One region of the Thalassospira sp. SM2505 genome, then DNA from elsewhere that is predicted to be linked to it. Evidence: riboswitches for the same ligand, from Rfam matches in the RefSeq annotation. Region 1 holds a riboswitch; the other holds the start of a gene.
What was found. A riboswitch is a leader RNA that binds a small molecule or an ion and turns the genes downstream of it on or off. The one in region 1 is predicted to bind glycine.
Positions count from the first base shown of each region.

Region 2: another riboswitch for glycine. It lies ahead of ACTU44_RS20805 (L-serine ammonia-lyase); the one in region 1 lies ahead of gcvT (glycine cleavage system aminomethyltransferase GcvT).

Region 1 is NZ_CM142731.1:1,016,608-1,024,110, forward strand. Features, by position in the region: gene ACTU44_RS04535 (putative bifunctional diguanylate cyclase/phosphodiesterase) at 1-222, opposite strand, end outside; gene rnhA (ribonuclease HI) at 489-938, opposite strand; gene ACTU44_RS04545 (homoserine kinase) at 951-1,919, opposite strand; gene ispH (4-hydroxy-3-methylbut-2-enyl diphosphate reductase) at 1,966-2,913, opposite strand; gene ACTU44_RS04555 (hypothetical protein) at 3,214-3,726, shown strand; glycine riboswitch at 3,817-3,917, shown strand; glycine riboswitch at 3,921-4,029, shown strand; gene gcvT (glycine cleavage system aminomethyltransferase GcvT) at 4,089-5,201, shown strand; gene gcvH (glycine cleavage system protein GcvH) at 5,272-5,643, shown strand; gene gcvPA (aminomethyl-transferring glycine dehydrogenase subunit GcvPA) at 5,646-7,001, shown strand; gene gcvPB (aminomethyl-transferring glycine dehydrogenase subunit GcvPB) at 6,998-7,503, shown strand, end outside.
Region 2 is NZ_CM142731.1:4,451,095-4,458,597, forward strand. Features, by position in the region: gene ACTU44_RS20800 (dihydrofolate reductase family protein) at 1-391, opposite strand, end outside; gene ACTU44_RS20805 (L-serine ammonia-lyase) at 554-1,996, opposite strand; glycine riboswitch at 2,198-2,292, opposite strand; gene gpmI (2,3-bisphosphoglycerate-independent phosphoglycerate mutase) at 2,580-4,172, shown strand; gene ACTU44_RS20815 (murein hydrolase activator EnvC family protein) at 4,150-5,511, shown strand; gene ACTU44_RS20820 (S41 family peptidase) at 5,508-6,809, shown strand; gene ACTU44_RS20825 (divergent polysaccharide deacetylase family protein) at 6,868-7,503, shown strand, end outside.

The sequences.
Region 1 (7,503 bases):
GCGATCACGTGCCATGGCATTCAAAGCGGATTCGATATTGTCGACATCAAGGTACCAGAATGGTGTGGCAAGCACGCGGGCGTTGATGTCTGCGGTCTGTTCAACCTTGCCATTCAGGTCATCGCGAAGGACCTTGTAGCTGACATAGCCAAATACGATAAAAAGCGCGAGCGAGAACAGAGAAACCAGCGGCAATGCTATGAAAAGCAACCGACTGCTCAAAGACTTCCGTTGTAAAAAGCCGTACGATCCGCGCGACAAGCGTTCTCTCCTGGGCACCCACTTTAGACTAGTCAGATATACTCTACTCGACGTTTGTATGGGAGCCAACACTCCTATGTCTTTGTCAAATCAACCCGGAAGTTGTTCGAAAGGCAAGTTTGATTTTGTTTTCCTGATAAATAAATGGGTGCAATAACCTGCCCCGTCTATTTTGGGGTGAAGTGTTTAAGCTTCAAGCAGTTGTCAGCGCCGAGCGGAAAATATCATTATTTGGGAACAGCCATCCGGGCGAGTTCATCACAGCGCTCGTTCTCGGGATGACCGGCGTGCCCCTTGACCCAATGCCATTCCACTTTGTGGGGTTTGAGAGCCTCGAGCATGCGCTGCCAGAGTTCGACATTCTTGACCGGTTTCTTGTCAGCCGTTTTCCAGCCGCGCTTCTGCCAGCCGAAAATCCATTTAGTGATACCGTCGCGGACATAGCTGCTGTCGGTATAGATATCGACGGTGCATGGGCGTTTCAGGGCTTCGAGTGCGCTGATTGCGGCCATCATTTCCATACGGTTGTTGGTGGTTTCGGGATCGCCGCCCGAAAGTTCCTTTTCAACGCCCTTGAAACGCAGGATCGCGCCCCAGCCACCCGGGCCGGGATTTCCGCTGCACGCGCCGTCGGTGTAAATCTCGACGTGGTTATCCCCGCCATTGTTTGAAGTCATAGGGGCGCGTCCTTAATCAAATCCATAGGCAGCTGCACTTTCCACCCGCTGATGGAAACGAAGCTTGTTGATATATTCGCGGGGGTTTTTGGGGGTGACCAAGGCGTCTTTTGGCGTATTCACCCAGTCATAAAGACGGGTCAGCAAAAAGCGCAGGCTGGCACCGCGCGCAAGAACCGGAAGGGCAGCGATTTCCCCGCCGCTCAGTGTGCGGACCTTGCCATATTGCGACAGAAGGTTTTTGGCCTTGGTAACATTGAAGCTGTTATCAGGTTCAAAACACCATGCATTCATGCAGATTGCGATGTCGTAGCTCAGCAGGTCATTGCAGGCGAAATAGAAGTCGATCAATCCCGATACATCTTCCTTGCCCGGGAAGAAAAATACGTTGTCGGGGAACAGATCGGCATGAATGACCCCCTTGGGCAGGTCATGGGGCCAGTTGGCTTCGAGATAGGCGATCTCGTCGCCAATCATCTTGCCAAGACCGGGTTCGACATCGTCGGCATGTTCCCGACAGCTTTCCACCAGTCCGCGCCATCCCTTGACACTCAGTGCATTGGGAAGATGCATCTCGAAATCCAGACCGGCAGTATGGAGTTTTGCCAAGGCGGTTCCAAGACCCGCACAATGATGGGGCAGGATCCGGCGTGGCGACATGCCTTGCAGGAAAGACGTAATTGCTGCCGGGCGACCACAAAGACGACGCAGTGCTACGCCGTCCGTCCCGTGGATCGGTGTCGGGCAGTTAAGTCCCTTGGCGGAAAGATGATCCATCAGACCAAGATAAAAGGGCAGGTCATCCGGATTTACCCGTTTTTCATACAGGGTCAGGATGAAAGGAGCTTCGGTCGTCTGTAGCAGAAAGTTGGTGTTTTCCACACCTTCTGCGATGCCCTTGAACGATACAACATCACCGATATCGTATTCGGCGACAAAACGGGCGATGTCTTCGTCTGAAACGTCGGTATAGACGGCCATTGGATTTATCGTATTCCTGATCTGAAAGATAAGCAGTTAGATCGAATTAGCTTGCAAGCTGACGCGGCAGTTTGAAGGTCACATTCTCGTCGGTCAGTGTGATGGTCTCGACCGTCACGTCATATCGTTCGCGGCAGGCATCAATCACTTCTTCGACCAGAACTTCCGGGGCGGATGCCCCGGCGGTGATGCCAAGGGTGTTAATCCCGGCAAGTTTGCTCCAGTCAATATCATGCGCCCGTTCGACCAGAACGGAACGTGTGCAGCCTTCGCGTTTGGCAACTTCGACCAGACGGTTTGAATTCGATGAATTCGGCGCACCCAGAACCAGAATGGCATCAGCCTTTTCGGCAATCATTTTGACCGCATGCTGACGGTTGGTCGTTGCATAGCAAATGTCTTCTTTCTTCGGCACCGAAATTGACGGGAACCGGCGCTGAAGGATTTCAATGATCTTGGCGGTGTCATCAAGTGACAGGGTCGTCTGGGTAACAAAAGCAAGGTTTTCCGGATTGGTGACCTCAAGCTTTTCGGCGTCTTCCTCGGTTTCAATCAGCGTCATGCTGCCTGCCGGGAGCTGGCCCATGGTGCCGATGACCTCCGGGTGACCGGCATGGCCGATCAGAAGAATATGTTTGCCTTCGGCAAAATGGCGTTCTGCGCCGCGATGAACCTTCGACACCAGCGGGCAGGTCGCATCGAGATATTCAAGCTTGCGGGTTTCGGCAGCTTCGGGCACGGATTTCGGTACGCCATGGGCCGAAAAGATTACCGGTACGCCATCGGGAACAGCATCAAGTTCATCGACGAAAACGGCACCCATATCGCGCAGGCGGTCGACAACGAATTTGTTATGGACGATCTCGTGACGGACATAAACCGGCGCACCATATTTTTCGAGCGCCTTTTCAACGATCTCAATCGCGCGATCTACCCCGGCGCAAAAGCCGCGCGGGTTGGCAAGAACGATCCGAAGACTGGCTTTATCTGACATGATACGGGGTCCGGTTTCCAAAATGTGCCGGGCTGTCCCGGCGCAGTTATTCAAGCGTTCTCGTTACATAACCTGCCTGATCTTGTGGCGCAATGACTCAGCATGGATCGAGAAGCCATGAATTTCGCAGATTTTGATGTTTTCATCTTGTGACAATATCCGAAGCGGGTTGTGCCCGTTCAAGTGAGAGAATAGACTGCGCGCGGACAGTGCTGATCTTGCACATGTCAGAAAACAGATGGTTTGATAGAGGCTTGGATGACAATCGGTAACGGACTGCGGCGCGTATGCGCATTAGGTATGGTCTCGCTTGGAGGATTGCTGGCTGCGTGCAGCGGTAACCCGTTTGAAGAGCAGCCCGTTCCGACGTGCCCGGCTGCCTATCTGCCAAAGGACACCGCAAAGCTTGTCCAGTTCAATGGCGCGGGCAAGGATCTGACCGATGTGATCGTCGAGGCCGAGTTCACGGGCTATCTTGGTGATTGCGGTTATGATCTGGGTGACAAGACGCTTGATGTCATCATCAGTCCGATCATCACCGCCGAGCTTGGCCCGGCTGCGCAGGAGCGCAGCGCGTCCTTTAAATATTTCGTGGCGCTTCGTGATCCTGCGGGCAATTTTGTGCAGAAATCGGTGTTTGATGTCACAATGCCGTTTGCCGATAACCTCAATATGGCTCGTTTCCGTGACGAGCAGGTAACATTGTCGGTGCCACTTGATGATGTCTGGACCGGACCGGATTACGAGATTTACCTTGGTTTCCAGCTAAGTGCGGATCAGCTCGACTATAATCGTCGTTTCGGGACGAACTGACGTCGCAAGGTTGAAATTCCGGTCTGACGATTGCCTGAATTTTGGGGCTGGTCGACCGAGATTGAAATACGTATAAGGACGCATACCCAAGTGATCCCCGTGGGAGAGTGCCACGGTCCATAACGGATTGCGCGGACGCCGAAGGAGCAACCACCCCGGAAACTCTCAGGCAAACGGACCGCGGGGAGATGGGACTCTGGAAAGCAGGCGGCATCAGAATGAATGCCGGTGACCGCCTCGCCGAAGATGTAAGCAGACCGTCACGACAAGTCGGCTGTGATTCTTTCAGGCTCCAAGACAGAGGGGGAATGTGGTTGGCCATTGGTCGGCTATGTTTCGCAACGACTGTCCGGGAGAGCTTGATGGCCGATCATCAGACCGAACTGCTTAAAACAGCCCTTTATGACCTCCATGTAGAACTTGGCGCCAAGATGGTGCCGTTTGCCGGTTATGATATGCCGGTGCAATATCCGCTCGGCGTTAAGGGTGAACATCTTCATACCCGTGCCAAAGCGGGCCTGTTTGACGTGTCACACATGGGGCAGGTTCGCCTGACCGGTGAAAACCGTGTGGCCGAGCTTGAAAAGCTCGTGCCCGGAGACATCGCGATCCTCAAACCGGGTCGCACACGCTACTCGGCTTTTACCCAGGATGACGGCACGATCCTTGACGATCTTATGATCACCAATGCCGGTGACAGTCTGTTTCTTGTGATCAACGCAGCGTGCAAGGATGACGACATCGTTCACATGCGCGCCAACCTTGGTGATGGTGTTGCTCTTGAGGAGATTGATGATCGTGCGTTGATGGCACTTCAGGGCCCGGAAGCTGCCAAGGTTCTTGCACGCTTTGCGCCGGAAGTTGCCGATCTCAAATTCATGAGTTTTGCCGAGATCGAGATTGCCGGGATCGCCTGCTTTGTGACCCGTTCCGGTTACACCGGCGAAGACGGCTACGAGATTTCCGTTCCCAATGACCGTGCCGAGGAGCTTGCGCGCAAGTTGCTGGCCGAGGACGAAGTCGAAGCCATCGGTCTTGGCGCACGTGATTCGCTGCGTCTGGAAGCCGGACTTTGCCTTTATGGCAATGATATCGATACCACGACGACGCCGGTTGAAGGCGATCTGAACTGGATCATCAACAAACGCCGTCGTGAAGAGGGCGGCTTCAAGGGCGCGGATGTCATCCTTGATCAGCTTGCAAATGGTGCAGACCGCAAACGTGTCGGCATCAAGCCGGAAGGCAAGGCGCCCGCCCGCGAACATACCCCGATTCTGAACAGCGACGGCGAAGAAATCGGCGAAATCACCAGCGGTGGTTTTGGTCCGACGGTCGATGGTCCGATTGCAATGGGATATGTGGCAATTGAATTTTCCGAGCCGGGTACCAAGGTCGATCTTATGGTGCGTGGCAAGGCCCGTCCGGCAGAGGTTGTTGAACTTCCGTTCGCACCGCATCGCTATTTCCGCGGCTAATCGCCGTAATTCTTGAGAATGTGCGGCGGATCGCCGCGCGGCAGACAAACGATCAACAGGGACTAAGACAATGGCTAAGAAATTCTCGCAGGAACATGAATGGATCGAGCTTGAAGACGGTATCGCAACCGTTGGCATCACCGATTACGCACAGCAGTCGCTTGGCGACATCGTGTATGTCGAGCTGCCGGAAATCGGCAAGAAACTGACCAAGGATGGCGATGCCGCCGTCGTTGAGTCGGTCAAGGCCGCAAGTGATGTTTATGCGCCGCTTGATGGTGAAATTGTTGAAGTAAACGAAGAACTTGATGCCAATCCGGCGCTGGTGAATGAAGCACCGGAAACCGATGGCTGGTTCTTTAAAATGTCGCTGACTGATGAATCCCAGCTCGACGAGCTGATGGATGAAGCAGCCTATAAAGACTTCGTCGAAGGTCTGTAAGTATGCGTTATCTTCCACTGACACGCGCTGATCGCGCCGTGATGCTTGAAACCATCGGGGCGTCATCAGTCGATGAACTTTACTGTGATGTGCCCGAGGGCGCATTGCTTGATGCACCGGTTGATCTGCCCAGCCATCTTGGCGAAATGCAGGTCGAACGCGACATGCAGGCGCTTGCCGCCAAAAACATCGGCGCATCAAGTGTGCCAAGCTTCCTGGGTGCAGGTGCCTATCGTCACCATGTTCCTGCAACGGTTGATTACATCATCCAGCGCGGTGAATTCCTGACGGCCTATACACCCTATCAGCCGGAAATCGCCCAGGGCACGTTGCAGTATCTGTTCGAATTCCAGACCCAGGTAGCATCGATCACAGGTATGGATGTGGCCAACGCATCGATGTGGGATGGTGCAACATCCTGTGCCGAGGCTGTCCTGATGGCTTGCCGTGCGACCCGTCGCAAAAAGGCCGTTCTTTCGGGCGGTCTGCATCCGCATTACCGCGAAGTCACCGAGACCTATTGCCAGTACAGCGATACCGAAGTTGCCGGACGTGACGGCAACCCGGAACAGCAGGCAACTGTCGAGGAACTGGGCGAACTGATTGATGATCAGACGGCCTGCGTTGTTGTGCAGTACCCGGATGTCTTTGGTCGTATTCAGGACCACACCCAGCTTGCAGATCTTTGCCATGCCAAGGGCGCGCTTCTGGTTGTCGTCTTTACCGAGGCTGTTGCATTCGGCGCGATCAAGTCACCGGGAAGCTTCGGTGCCGACATCGTTTGCGGTGAAGGCCAGTCAATCGGCAATGCGCTGAACTATGGCGGGCCATATGTCGGTCTGTTTGCCACCACCCAGAAACTGGTACGCCAGATGCCCGGTCGTCTCTGTGGCGAGACGGTGGATCAGGATGGCAAGCGTGGTTTTGTTCTGACACTTTCGACCCGTGAACAGCATATCCGCCGCGAAAAGGCGACATCGAACATCTGCACCAACTCCGGTCTGTGCTCGTTGGCATTCACGGTTCACATGAGCCTGCTTGGTGAAGACGGTTATCGTCGCCTGGCAATCCTGAACCACGAAAATGCCTGCAAGGCTGCGGATGCAATTGATTCCGTCGCTGGTGCATCGGTTGTGAATGACAGCTTCTTTAACGAGTTCACTGTCAAGCTTGCCAAACCGGCAGCCGAGGTTGTCGAGGCACTGGTCGCCAAGGGTGTTCTTGGTGGTGTTCCACTGTCGCGTCTTTATCCGAACCGTTCTGATCTGGATAATTACCTGCTGGTGGCGGTTACTGAAACCAATACCGATGAAGATATCGCGGCCCTTGCGTCCGCATTGAAGGAGGCGCTGGCATGACGTTTACAACCCATACCGGCAACCGTGGACTTGTTCTGGAAGAAAAGCTGATCTTTGAACAGGGTCAGCCAGGCCGCACCGGCGTTGATCTGCCAGAGCCGAAAGGTACGAAGTCGCGCCTTGCAGGCCTTGATCGTGACAGCAATGTCGGTCTTCCGGGCTTGTCCGAACCGCAGGTGGTTCGCCACTTTACCCGCCTGTCGCAGAAGAATTTCGGGATTGATTCCGGTTTCTTCCCGCTGGGATCCTGCACCATGAAGCACAACCCGCGCCTGAATGAAAAGGTTGCGCGTTTGCCCGGTCTTTCCGATCTGCATCCGATGCAGCCCGAAAGCACGGTTCAGGGTGCGCTTGAACTGATCGACCAGTGTGCACACTGGTTGCTGGTTCTGACCGGGATGCCGGCAGTTTCCATGTCACCGGCTGCCGGTGCACAGGGTGAACTTTGCGGCATGATGGCCATTCGTGCGGCCCTTGATGCCCGTGGCGAAAACCGCCGTCG
Region 2 (7,503 bases), 1.2 Mb from region 1:
GGTCGGCAAAGCCGCCAAACAGGAACTGCGTCACCACGCTGCCCCCGCCAACAACCCAGATATCCCCGTCCCCATTCCGACTGTCGCGAAGCTGATCGACAAGTTCGATAATGCTGCCGCCATAGGCCTCGATATTTGCCGGGCGGTCTTCGGGAAGATCGCGTGATGTCAGAACGATGGTGCGGCGAGCCTCGTACGGCCAGTCACCAAATTCCATGACCTGATCAAAGGTGTTTCTGCCAATGATCAATGTGCCAACGGAGTCCAGAAAGTCATCAAAGCCAAACTCGGCCGGATCATATTGATCCAGCCAGTCAACCGCACCATTGGTGCGCGCAATGAAGCCATCCAGACTGACCGCGATATATATGCGGAACAGCTTTTTGCCCATGTCTATGTCCAACCTTTGATGGGGTCTTTGCCCCTTTTTTTGGTTCACCGATCATAGCAGATTATCAACCGGGAGTGACAAGAAAGCAGAAACCGGCACTGTTTCCATCACCACCCGATTGTCAGAAACCGCTGTTTTCCGCCCTATTCTTCCGAACAGGGGTTAACATTCGACAACGTTGACATTAACCGCAAGCCCGCCCTGACTGGTTTCCTTGTACTTGCTTTGCATGTCGAGTCCCGTCTGGCGCATGGTTTCGATCACACGATCAAGCGAGACGGTGTGCTGTCCGTCGCCGCGCAATGCCAGACGTGCGGCATTGATCGCCTTGACCGCCCCCATTGTATTGCGTTCGATACAGGGCACCTGCACCAAACCGCCAATCGGATCACAGGTCAGGCCAAGGTTATGTTCCATCCCGATCTCGGCAGCATTTTCGACCTGTTCGGGTGTGCCGCCCAGAACGGCACAAAGTGCGCCCGCTGCCATCGAACAGGCAACACCGACCTCGCCCTGGCATCCGACCTCGGCTGCCGAGATCGAGGCACGCTTCTTGTAGATCGAACCGATTGCAGCAGCAGTTAAAAGGAATTCGCGAATTTTGGCCTGGCTGGCATTGGCCCCAAACCGTTCATAATAACGAAGTACCGCCGGGATCACCCCGGCTGCCCCGTTGGTCGGAGCCGTCACGACGCGCCCGCCTGCGGCATTTTCCTCGTTCACGGCAAGGGCATAAAGATTGACCCAGTCAATCACGGTCAAAGGATCGCGAAGGCCCGCCTCGGGTTTATCTGTCAGTTCGTGATAAAGCTTGGATGCACGCCGTTTCACATTCAGCCCGCCGGGCAAAATACCGTCCGTTTTGCAGCCACGATCAATACAATCCATCATCGCCCGATGCACGCGATCGACAAATTCATATGTCTCGTCCGGGCTGCGCCAGCTTTGTTCATTTGCCATCATGATTTCGGCAATCGAACGCCCTTCGCGCTTGCAGATCGCCATCAATTCATCGGCTGATCCGAACGGATGGGGCAATGTGATGTTATCACCGGAATATTCCGCCCCGCGATCATCACCAGACACAATAAATCCGCCGCCAACTGAAAAATATTCCTGTTCGTGGATTTTCACCCCGTCACGATCAAAGGCCGTGATCCGCATGCCATTGGGATGTTGCGGCAAGGTCTCGGTAAAATGGAAAACAAGATTGGTCTCGCGGTTAAAGGCCACCGGATGCTGCCCGTAAAGTTGCAGCTCGGAACTGGCATCAATTGCCGCCATGGTCGGGGCCACATCATCGGGATCCACACTGCGCGGACGTTGCCCTGAAAGGCCCATGATCACGGCGGTATCGGTCGCATGTCCCTTACCCGTCAGGGCAAGAGATCCATAAAGATCGACCACAACGCTGCCGGTTGCGCTCAAAAGATTGCGGGCTTCAAGTTCAAGGCAGAAGCGGTAACCCGCCCGCATCGGACCAACCGTATGCGAACTCGATGGGCCAATCCCGATGGTATAAAGATCAACAACAGAAAGGTTTACGTCTTGCACAGATCCGTCTTGCGATCCCGAAGCGGGACCGGTGGCGGTATGGGTGGTCATAAGGGCCTCCTTCACGGCTCTTGAACGCGCGAAATCTCGCGCCGTTTGCGAACCGGTGTCTTGCCCCCTCTGTCCCTTGACCTGAGATTGTGCGCCTGCCTGCCAAAAACAATGTCAGCCAACAGGTTTTCATCCTTCGGTGGAAACCGGGTGCCGGGCACAATGAACATGCACGCCATCCGTTTTCTCTCTCCAGAGCCTCTATCCGCGACGGTCCATCTGCCTGAGAGTTTTATGGGGCTATTGCTCCTTCGGCGCCGGCCATGCGGATGACCGGGCTCTCCCGTCGTGGTGCGAAACGCCATTTCTGCCGTCTCTGAGGATCACCGTTGGAACGCAGAGTATCTGTGTCTGCAAACCCTGTCAAAAAGCAGCTTTGCACCTGCAAAAAATTCCCGGCACGGGTACTGTTTCGCGGCCACATTCATGCTAAATTGCCGGAATTACGCATGTGCCTGTTGCGAGTAACGGTTGACCCACCCTGCCCGCGCAACAGGATTGATGGCGAACCGTCCCGTAAGTCACCATATTTACTGGTAATTATTTACGGGTAATTCAGCCTTTATCTCTATCAGTGGGGTTTATGAACGTGACTGTATCGAATTCCGTAAAGCGCCCGCGCCCGGTGGTGCTGTGCATTCTGGACGGCTGGGGTTATCGCGAAGAAACCAAGGACAACGCCGTTGCCTTGGCCAATACGCCTGTCTGGGATGCGCTTTATGCCAATAACCCGACCGGTTTCCTCAAGGCGTGCGGTCTGGATGTTGGCCTGCCCGAAGGCCAGATGGGCAATTCGGAAGTCGGTCACATGAATCTTGGGGCGGGCCGTGTGGTCATGCAGGAACTGCCCAAAATTGATGAAGCCGTCAAAACTGGCTCCATTGCCGATACCGACACCGTCAAAAAGATTATCGCGACCCTGAAAGACAGCAATGGCGTCTGCCACATTGCCGGTCTTCTGTCCGAAGGTGGCGTTCATTCCCATCAGGCCCATATGGCCGCCCTTGCTAAAATCATCGCGGGCGCTGATGTGCCGGTGAAAATTCACGCCTATCTTGATGGTCGCGACACGGCACCGAAAAGTGCTGCCAAATTCCTTGAAAAATTCCGCGCCCTGATCGGCGATGCCGACGTTGAAATCGTGACCGTTACCGGGCGCTATTACGCCATGGACCGCGACAACCGTTGGGAACGCGTCAGTCAGGCCTATTTCACGATGGTGCAGGGCAAAAATTACGCCGATGGCCGTACGGCTGAAAGTGCCGAAGCCGCCATTGCCAATGCCTATGCCAAAGACACCACCGATGAATTCGTTCTGCCGACAGTGATTGGTGATTTCGATGGCATCAAGGATGGCGATGGCCTGCTGATGACCAACTTCCGTGCCGATCGCGCCCGTGAAATCCTGGCAGCCCTGTGCGCTCCGGAATTCGATGGCTTTGATCGTGGCACGCCGGTCAAGTTCGCAGTACAGGCTGGCATGGTCGAATATTCGTCCGAACATGCCAAATACATGGATGCGATCTATCCGCCCCAGACCCTGCCGAACATCTTTGGCGAAGTGGTTTCCAAAGCCGGTCTGAAGCAGCTTCGTATTGCCGAAACTGAAAAATACCCGCATGTCTCGTTCTTCTTTAACGGTGGCGAAGAACAGGTCTTCGAAGGCGAAGACCGTATTCTGGTCGCATCACCAAAAGTCGCGACCTATGACCTTCAGCCGGAAATGTCCGCCCCCGAAGTGACCGAAAAACTGGTTGCTGCGATCAAGTCGGAAAAATACGACGCGATCATCCTGAACTTTGCCAATCCCGACATGGTCGGCCATAGCGGCATTCTGTCTGCGGCCATGAAGGCGGCCGAGGCCGTTGATACCTGCCTTGGCAAAGTGATTGATGCGATCAAGTCGGTTGGTGGTGTCGCCTTTGTGACTGCCGATCACGGCAATTGCGAAGTCATGGTCGATCCTGAAACCGGCGAACCGCACACGGCACATACCCTTAATCTGGTTCCGACCATTCTTGTTAACGGTCCGGAAGGGGTAACATTGGAGAATGGGCGTCTTGCCGACGTTGCGCCGACCTTGCTGCAACTGCTTGGCGTCGCCCAGCCAGCCGAGATGACTGGCAAACCGTTGCTTAGGGGCCTGAAACAGAATGATGCGCTTCTTGCGAGCTAAATTTGCTTACAGGATAGCCCTGCCTGCGCTGACCGTTTTTGTGGTTCTTGCGGCAGGCGGGGCAGCGCCTTCTTTTGCCCAATCGCTGCAGAAAGTTGACAAGAAGCTTGATCAACTCGAAAGCCAGCTTTCCGAACAGCAAAAACAGGAAGAGTTCCTGTCGCGTAAATCGCGCGAACTCTGGACCGAGGAACAGGCCCTGCAATCCGAAGCCATTTCGGTTGCCCGGCGGACCCAGCGTCTGGAAACGACCCTGACCGAACTTGAAGATCAGCTTCAGACACTCGAAACCCGTGAAAAGGTTGCCGCGACCAGTCTCGAAGACAAGGCCGGGCAATATGCCCGCATCCTGATGGCGCTTCAGCGTCTGTCAACAACACCGCCCGAAGCCGTCATTGCCCTGCCAACATCACCGCAGGATACCCTGCGTTCGGCGGTGTTGCTCAAAGCAGCGCTTCCCGGTGTGGAGCAGCATGCGCGCGACCTGCGCAAGGAATTGTCTGAAATCGCCACACTTCGCGAAGATATCCGCGACCGTCGCGCCGATGTCGCCAAAGCGACCAAGGAATTACAGCAGGACCGCGCATCACTGGCCGCCCTGCTGGGTGAAAAACGCCGCTTGCGCACCGAGACCGAGGCCGAAGCACACGAAGCCGCCAAAGCCGTGAGCGCCCTTGCCGACGAGGCCAAATCACTTGGCGAGTTGCTGAGTACGCTTCGCAAGCGTGCCGAAGGATTGCCAAAACCGCGTTCCCGCCCGGAAATTCAGCTTGCCAGCCGGACCGAACCGGACGCCGACACGCTTGGCGCGACGACGATTGCGCGCAACCCGCCGCCGGACCCCCCGGCGCGAAAAGATGACGCACCCAGCGCACCAGACAAAAAAGATGGTACCAGCGACGAGGAATTCGCTGTTGGCAGTTCAATTACGCTGGCACACGGGCATTTACGAATGCCCGCCAGTGGCAAAGTCGTCACACTGTTCGGGGAAAAATCACGTGGCCCGGACGGATTGACAGTCACAAGATCCAAGGGAATTGAGATCAGCACACGTGCAAATGCGCAGGTTGTCTCGCCCTTTGACGGCAAAGTTGTCTTTGCCGGACCCTTCCGCGGTTACGGCCGACTCTTGATTATCGAACACGGCGAAGGATACCATAGCCTTATCGCCGGTTTTGATCGGCTCGACAGTGTGGTAGGACAATATCTATTGGCGGGCGAACCTGTTGGTATTATGGGTGAAACGGCGCCTAAACTGTATCTGGAGATGCGCCAGGACGGAGAAGCGATTAATCCGCTTCCCTGGCTGGCCTCGAAAAACGGCAAGGTAAGTGGATGAAAACCTCTCGATTGGCAGTACTCGCACTCGCGACCGGCATGACTTTCGGCCTTGCGTCCCCAAGTCTGGCGCAATCTTCAACGTCCTCGGCTGAAACGTATCGCCTGCTGAATTTGTTTGGCGATGTCTTTGAACAGGTCAAAGCCAAATATGTCGAAGAAGTCGATGACAAGCAGCTGATCGAAGCTGCCATCAACGGCATGCTGACCTCGCTTGATCCGCATTCCTCCTATCTGAACATGGATAATTTCGAGGAAATGCAAGTCGATACCCGCGGCGAATTTGGCGGGCTTGGGATCGAAGTCACGATGGAAGACGGCTTTGTCAAAGTCATCTCGCCGATCTATGACACGCCCGCGGAAAAGGCCGGCCTGCAACCGGGCGACTTCATCACCCATATTGATGGCACTGCCATTCGCGGCCTGACGCTTAACGACGCGGTCGAAATGATGCGCGGCAAGGTCAATACCGACATCGTCCTGACCATCATCCGCAAGGGTGAACAGGCGCCGTTTGATGTCACCCTGACCCGTGCAGTGATCAAGATCCAGTCGGTTCGCGCCGAGGTAAAGGAAGATATCGGTTACATCCGCATCACCAAATTCAACGAACAGACCTTTAGCGGCCTGCAGCGCGCAATTACCGACATGCGCGATCAGATCGGCCCGGAAATCAAGGGTCTAGTGATTGACCTTCGCAACAATCCGGGCGGCCTTCTTGATCAGGCAATTTCGGTTTCCGATGCCTTCCTTGATAAAGGCGAAATCGTATCGACCCGTCCGCGTGACACCCAGAATACCGAACGCTACAACGCCCGTTCCGGCGATCTGGCCGAAGGTCTTCCGATGATTGTTCTGATCAATGACGGTTCGGCATCGGCATCCGAAATCGTTGCCGGTGCGCTTCAGGATCACCGCCGGGCGATCATCATGGGCACGCGCAGCTTCGGCAAGGGATCGGTACAAACCATCCTTCCGATGCCGGGCAATGTCGCACTGCGTCTGACGACAGCGCGCTATTACACCCCGTCGGGCAAATCGATTCAGGAAGTCGGGATCGTTCCCGATATCATCGTGCCACAGGCCCGTGTCGAAAGCATCGAAGGTGACACCCGCCGTTCCGAAGCATCACTGAATGGTGCGCTTCGCAACGAGGATGCACACACCACCGACACCGAAAAGGATGCAAACTCCCGCCGGGATCAGGCCGAGCAGCTTGCGATTGACGATTACCAGCTGTCGCGTGCACTTGACATGATCCGGGGCATTTCCCTGTTTGGTTCTCGCCCGCAAGGGTAAGGACCAACCGGACACCGTGAGAGACTAGCTGTTCGTGTTCAGGAAAATCCTAAACTCCTTGCCATTCAGAAAGAAGAAGAATGGCGATCTCGACGAGGACATGGCTGGCGCGCTGGCTGACGACCTTGGCGACGGGATGTCTGACGCCGAACACGATGTTGATCTCGATGACCTGCCCTTCAATGAACTGCCCATCGATGTTCAGTTCAAAAGACTTCCCAAGCGGCCGAAATCAAGGCGCAGCTGGCTGTCAAAACTTCTGATCATTACGTTGTTCCTGTCGCCCTTCGGGGCGACAGCTGTGGCCATGATCCCGGTTCTTGATCCTGAAACCGGCTGGCGACTGTTTCATACCGGCGGGCCCGAGGCACTGGTTGCCGTGCCGGGCTCAGAGCGCGAACTTCAGGAAGAGATTGCTCGTGGTGTGCGCGACATGCAGGAACGCGAACGCGCTCAGCAAAACGCCAATATGCCAACCGATGGCACGAATAGCAGTCCCGAAGAAATCGCCAGTCAGCTATCAGGTATTTCCGATCTGATCGGGACCCCCGAACAGGGTGATGCTGCAACTTCAGGGGACCAGCCATCCCCCGAAGAACTCGCAGCCCTGATCGCCGAGGAAGGATCGATTGACGATCCCATCGAACCCGATCCCTTGCGACAGGCCCCGCTTCCCGGCCTTGACGAGGAAGGA